Regions from separate parts of the Bradyrhizobium sp. 192 genome, predicted to be linked through region 2. Evidence: riboswitches for the same ligand, from Rfam matches in the RefSeq annotation. Region 2 holds a riboswitch; the other holds the start of a gene.
What was found. Region 2 has a riboswitch for S-adenosylmethionine ahead of IVB24_RS37670 (homoserine O-acetyltransferase). Riboswitches for the same ligand answer to the same signal wherever they lie in the genome.
Positions count from the first base shown of each region.

Region 1: another riboswitch for S-adenosylmethionine. It lies ahead of IVB24_RS04955 (O-succinylhomoserine sulfhydrylase); the one in region 2 lies ahead of IVB24_RS37670 (homoserine O-acetyltransferase).

Region 1 is NZ_CP064690.1:1,070,477-1,073,880, forward strand. It holds gene IVB24_RS04950 (SGNH/GDSL hydrolase family protein) at 1-960, shown strand, start outside; gene IVB24_RS04955 (O-succinylhomoserine sulfhydrylase) at 1,087-2,274, opposite strand; SAM riboswitch at 2,349-2,428, opposite strand; gene IVB24_RS04960 (2'-deoxycytidine 5'-triphosphate deaminase) at 2,539-3,404, shown strand, end outside.
Region 2 is NZ_CP064690.1:8,015,046-8,018,449, forward strand. It holds gene metW (methionine biosynthesis protein MetW) at 1-632, opposite strand, end outside; gene IVB24_RS37670 (homoserine O-acetyltransferase) at 634-1,830, opposite strand; SAM riboswitch at 1,922-2,001, opposite strand; gene IVB24_RS37675 (chorismate mutase) at 2,159-3,007, shown strand; gene hisC (histidinol-phosphate transaminase) at 3,044-3,404, shown strand, end outside.

The DNA.
Region 1 (3,404 bases), 1.2 Mb from region 2:
ACGTTACGGCTGGTCGCGCCTGCAGCCGCAGTGCTGTTGTTGCTGACGCCGGCCTCGCATGCGCAGACCCAGGCCGCGCAGGCGACGCCCGCACCGGCGCAGTCGTCTGATCCCGTGCCCGCTTCACCCTCCCAGACCACCGTTGCCGCAAGGTCACCCGAGCAGCGCGGCGTCACCTCACGCGCTATCGACAAAGTGAAAGAGGTCGCGAAGTCCGCCGCCGATATTTTCAGCCGCGTGCCATGCCTGCCGCCGAAGGGGGGTACGAAGGCGATGGGCTCGCTGCCGCATGTCGCGGGCAAGCTCGTCGCCGGCAAGCCCGTCGTCATCGTCGCGTTCGGCTCGTCGTCGACCGCGGGCTTCGGTGCGACCTCACCGGAGTTCAATTATCCGAACCGTCTTGCCGCACAGTTGCGCCGGCAATATCCGACCGCCGACATCACCGTCGTCAATGCCGGCGTCGGTGGCGAGGACGCGCCCGAGATGATGAAGCGCCTCCAGAGGGAGGTGATCGACGTGCACCCGGATCTCGTGATCTGGCAGGTCGGCACCAACGCCGTACTGCGCAATCTCGATCCCGGCGAGACCGCAAAGCTGGTCGAGGAGGGCATCGGCCGCATCCAGGCCGCCGGCGACGCCGACATCGTGCTGGTCGATCCGCAATATTCGCCAGCCGTCAACCAGCGCGCCGAAAGCGCCGGCAGGATGGTGAAGCTGCTCGGCAAGGTCGCCGAGCTCCGTCACGTCGGCATCTTCCCGCGCTTCGAGGTGATGCGCGAGTGGCACGAGAAGCAGGCCATTCCGGTCGAGGGCTTCGTCATCGCCGACGGCCTGCACATGAACGATTGGGGCTACGCCTGTTTCGCCCAGCTGCTCGGCGACGACATCATCCGCTCCGTCGGCCAGATCAAGCTGGGCGTGAACGTGCCGGCCGACGTGCGGACGTATCGGCCGATGTAAGACGGTGCCGCAGGGTGGGCAAAGGCGCGCCCTTCGCGCGCCGTGCCCACGATCTCGTCATTGTCATCGAGAATGGTGGGCACGGCGCAAGCGCGCCTTTGCCCACCCTACGAGACCTTCACCCCCTCACGCCTTCTCCAGCGCCGCGGTCAGATCCTCGATCAGATCATCGGCATGCTCCAGCCCCGCCGAGAAGCGAATGAAGCCTTCGCTGATGCCGAGCGCGGCGCGGTCCTCCGGCTTCAGGCGCTGATGCGTCGTGGTCGCCGGATGGGTGACGAGGCTCTTGGCGTCGCCGAGATTGTTCGAGATCTTCGCCAGCTTCAATTCATTGAGCACGCGGAACGCCGCCTGCTTGCCGCCCTTGACCTCGAAGCCGACCAGCGTCGAGCCGCCGCGCATCTGCTTCTTCACCAAGGCTGCCTGCGGATGATCGGCGCGGCCCGGGAAGACCAGCCGCGAGATCTTCGGATGGCTCGCCAGCACGTCGGCGATGCGCGCGGCAGTCTCGGTCTGCGCGCGCACGCGCACGCCCAGGGTCTCCAGGCCCTTGAGCAGGACCCAGGCGTTGAACGGCGAGATCGACGGGCCGGTCTGGCGCATGAAGTTGTGGATGTGCTCGGCGATGAAGGCCTCGGACGACAGGATGATGCCGCCGAGGCAGCGACCCTGGCCGTCGATATGCTTGGTCGCGGAATAGACCACGACGTCGGCGCCGAGCGCGAGCGGGCTCTGCCAGATCGGCGTCGCGAACACGTTGTCGACGACGAGCCGCGCGCCGGCCTTGTGCGCGATCTCGGCGATGGCAGGAATATCCAGCACGTCGAGCGTCGGGTTGGTGGGGCTCTCCAGGAAGAACGTCTTGGTGTTGGGCTTCACCGCGCGTTGCCATTCGTCGAGATTGGCTCCGTCGACCAGCGTGGTCTCGATGCCGTAACGCGGCAGCAGGTCCTGCACGACGTAGAGGCACGAGCCGAACAGCGCACGGGAGGCGACCAGATGATCGCCCGCCTTGAGCGGCGCCAGGATCGCGGTCGTCACCGCGGCCATGCCTGTTGCCGCCGAGCGGGCGGCCTCGGCGCCTTCGAGCTCGATCATGCGGCGCTCGAACATCGCGATGGTGGGATTGGAATAGCGCGAATAGATGAAGCCCGGATCCTCGCCCTTGAACCGCGCTTCGCATTGCTCGGCGGTGTCGTAGACATAGCCCTGGGTCAGGAACAGCGCCTCCGACGTCTCGCCAAATTGCGAGCGCAGGGTGCCGGAATGGACCAGGCGGGTTTCGGGACGGTAGTTGGTGGTCGACTTCGACATAGGTACCTCCGACATGACCGTCTCGTCGAAAACGGTCACAAAAAAACCGGCCTGGATATATCCACGGGCCGGGATCACAGAGGTCCCCGGCCTGTTTAGCGACTTATTTAACGTGGCTGCAAGCCGGCCGGCTCAAATCACCACGGGATAAGTGATGCTCATATTCCGCAATGCCCTTTCCGTCAAGGCGTCCATCGGATAGCCGTAAAAGACTTGTATTTCCGGCATGTCCGGATGCATCTGACCCCCGATGAGGACCCCCGGTTGACGTTCACGGTCGCGCCCGACGCCAATGGTATCCTGCCCGACCGCATGATCGCGGCGATGGCGGCGGCAGGCCTCATCCTGCCCGCCTATGATTTCGTCGAGAGCCAGATCCAGCCGGCGAGCCTCGATCTGCGTCTCGGCGACATCGCCTATCGCGTCCGCGCCAGCTTCCTGCCCGGTCCCGGTGCCACCGTCGCCGAGCGGATCGACGAATTGAAGCTGCACGAATTCAGCCTCGCCGACGGCGCCGTGCTTGAAACCAACTGCGTCTACATCGTGCCGCTGCTGGAGAGCCTCGCGCTGCCGCCTGAGATCGTCGCGGCCGCGAACCCGAAGAGCTCCACCGGCCGGCTCGACGTCTTCACCCGCGTGATCGCCGACGGCACCCGCCGCTTCGACATGATCGGCGCCGGCTATCACGGCCCGCTCTATGCCGAGATCAGCCCGAAGACGTTTCCGGTGCTGGTCAGCGAGGGCTCGCGTCTGAGCCAGGTGCGCTTCCGCACCGGCGACGCCATCCTCAACCCCGACGAGCTCGATGCCTTGCACGCCGCCGAGCGCCTCGTCGACGTCGACGATGCCGATCTCTCCGGCGGCGTCGCCGTCTCCGTCGATCTCTCCGGCGAAAGGGCAAACGGCTTCGTCGGCTACCGCGCCAAGCGCCACACCGGCGTCGTCGACGTCGATCGTCGCGCCGGGTATTCCGTCGAGGACTTCTGGGAGCCGATCTCGGCCCGTCCCGACGGCAGCCTGATCCTCGATCCCGGCGAGTTCTACATCCTGGCCTCGAAGGAAGCCGTGCAGGTGCCGCCCGACTACGCGGCGGAGATGGTGCCGTTCGATCCGCTGGTCGGCGAATTCCG
Region 2 (3,404 bases):
ACGCCCTGCTCGCCGAACATGTTCCACACCCACCATGGCAGGTTCAGCGGGATCGGGCGACCATAGAGATCGAGCGCGATGGCGCGCTCCATCTTGACGTTGATCTCGTCGCAGAGCTCGACGAAATCCTTGATGGTGCAGAAATGGATGTTGGCGGTGTCGTACCAGGTCGCCGGCAGATTCTCGGTGCGCGGCATGTGGCCGCCGATCAGGAGCTGGAGCCGCATCTTCCAGAAGCCGAAATTCGGGAACGAGACGATGGCACGGCGGCCGATGCGCAGCAGATTCTCCAGCACCACGCGCGGCTGCCGTGTTGCCTGCAGCGTCTGCGACAGGATCACGTAGTCGAAGGCGTCATCCGGATAATTGACGAGGTCGGTGTCGGCATCTCCCTGCACCACCGCGAGCCCCTTGGCGACGCAGCGGTTGACGCCCTCGCGCGACAGTTCGATGCCGCGGCCGTCGATGCCGCGGGTTTCCAGCAACTGAAGCAGATCGCCCTCGCCGCAACCGACATCGAGCACTTTCGAGCCGGGCTTGACCATCTCGGCCACCAGCCGATGATCGGTGCGAAAATCACCGGACTGCCCGGTCGCGACGCCGCCCAGCGGCAATACTTCCTGCACGGACATGCTAGCCATCCTTCAGTCCGCGCGCCTTGCCTGCCGATTGCAGGAAAGCGCGGGAGATATCGAGGAATTCGGGCACGTCGAGCAGAAAGGCGTCGTGGCCGCGATCGGTCTCGATCTCGGCGAACGACACCCGCGCGCTCGACGCATTCAGCGCATGCACCAGCGCGCGCGATTCCGAGGTCGGGAACAGCCAGTCGCTGGTGAAGGAGACGACGCAGAAGCGGGTCTTGATTTCCGCGAACGCCTTCGCGAGCACGCCGCCATGGTCGGCGGCGATGTCGAAATAATCCATCGCGCGCGTCAGATAGAGATAGGAGTTGGCGTCGAAGCGCTCGACGAAGGACGAGCCCTGGTAGCGCAGATAGGACTCGACCTGGAAGTCGGCGTCGAACGAGAAGGTCGGCAGCTCACGGTCCTGCATGCGGCGGCCGAACTTGCGATGCAGCGCGGCGTCGGAGAGATAGGTGATGTGCGCGGCCATCCGCGCCACCGCCAACCCGCGATGCGGATGGATGCCCTGATCGGCGTAGCCGCCAGCGTGCCAGTCGGGATCGGCCATCACGGCCTGACGGCCAAGCTCGTGAAAGGCGATGTTCTGCGCCGAGTGCCGCGTCGCGCAGGCAATCGCCAGCGCGGAGAACACGCGAGCAGGATAGGCCGCGGTCCATTGCAGCACCTGCATGCCCCCCATCGAGCCGCCGACCACCGCGAACAGCGTGTCGATGCCGAGCCGGTCGATCAGCATGGCCTGCGCGCGCACCATGTCGGGGATGGTGATGACGGGGAATTCCAGGCCCCAGACCTTACCGGTGGCGGGATTGATCGACGCCGGCCCGGTCGAGCCCATGCAGCCCCCGATCACATTGGAGCAGATGATGAAGTAGTGCTTGGGATCGATGGGGCGGCCGGGACCGACCAGCGTCTCCCACCAGCCGGGCTTGCCGGTGACGGGGTGCACGTTGGCGACATGCTGATCGCCGGTCAGCGCATGGCAGATCAGCACCGCGTTGGAGCGATCGGCGTTGAGTTCGCCATAGGTCTGGTAGGCGATCTGAAACGGGGTGAGATCGACGCCGCAATCGAGCCGTAGCGGCTGCTCGCCGCCGAAATGTGCGACCTGCGAACTCGGATGACCCACCTCGTGCGATCGCTCGTCGGCGCTGATCGCAGGACTCGGTATCGACTTGACGTCACCCATCTGACCATCGACCTCGTTTGCGGTCGAGCTCGAGACCGCATTTGAAATCAGGCCATGAAAAACCCGGCCTGAACGAAAGGTTCGGCCGGGATCGAAAACGTCCCCGGCCTGTTTAGCGAGTTTTTTAACGTGGCTGCAAGCCGGCCGGCTCAAATGACCACGGAACGGGCAAAAGCTACCGTCTTGGGCGGTTTTCGTCAAGTCGCGGCCCGGATCGACCAAATTCGCCTGCTGCGCCTTCGGCGGAAAGCAGCGTCATTTCTCTTTGCTTTCGCGGCCCCGACTGCCTAATCAGGGCATTCCCCATCGGAACAATCGACAGCCAGACATGTCCCAAATTCCGCCCGCGCCACCATCGCTGCAGGAACTGCGCAAGGAGATCGACGCGATCGACGACGGCATGCATCGTCTGTTGATGCAGCGTGGCGACATCATCGACCGCCTGATCCAGGTGAAGCAGACCCAGGAGGTCGGCTCGGCGTTCCGCCCGGCGCGCGAGGCCGCCATGATGCGCGACCTCGTGCAGCGGCATCGCGGCATCCTGCCACTCGACACGGTCGAGAGCATCTGGCGCGTCATCATCTCGACGTTCACTTACGTGCAGGCGCCGTTCTCCGTGCATGCTGACATCTCCGTGAGCGAGCCGGCGATGCGCGATTCCGCGCGCTTCCATTTTGGTTTCACCGTGCCTTACGTCGCGCATTTCAGCGCGCAGGCCGCGGTCGAGGCGGTGGCGAAATCCAAGGGCGACCTGGCGCTGGTCTCGGCGACCTCCAGCCGCACGCCGTGGTGGCTCTCGCTCGAGGAAAAAGGCGCGCCGAAGATCATCGCGCGCATGCCGTTCGTCGAGCGCGCCGACCATCCGGCCGCACTGCCGGTGTTCGCGATCTCGCGCGTCCCCGACAGCGCCCTAGTGACCGAGGTCGAGACCTTCAGCGTGCGCGTGTCCGGCTGGAACGCGGAGGTGGCGCGCGCCCTGTCGCCGCTCGCCGAAATCGTGGCGGTGCCCGATACCGCCTTCGACGGCGCGGCGCTGCTAGTCTCGGTCACGAGCGCGACCAGCATCGACAAAATCAGGGCTGCCCTGATCGAAGCGGGGGCCTCGGTGCGCTCCACGGCCCTCGTCGGCAGCCACGCAACGCGCTATACGGTGCCCCCGACCGGGGCGAAATCGTAAGTCACGCGCCGCGCCCCGCCATTTTCGGAGTTCAAGATGTCACGCCCCGTGCCGAATCCCGGCATTCTCGATATTGCGCCCTACACGCCCGGCAAGAGCCCGGTCGCCGAGCCGGGCCGCAAGGTGTTCAAGCTCTCCGCCAACGAGACGCCGTTCGGGCCCTCGCCCAAGGCGATCGAGGCGTTCAAGCACGTGGCGGATCACCTGGAAGACTATCCGGAAGGGACCTCGCGCGTGCTGCGCGAGGCGATCGGCCGCTCTTTCGGGCTCGATCCCAACCGCATCATCTGCGGCGCCGGCTCGGACGAGATCCTCAATCTGCTCGCCCACACCTATCTCAGCCACGGCGACGAGGCGATCTCCACCACGCACGGATTCCTGGTCTACCCGATCGCGA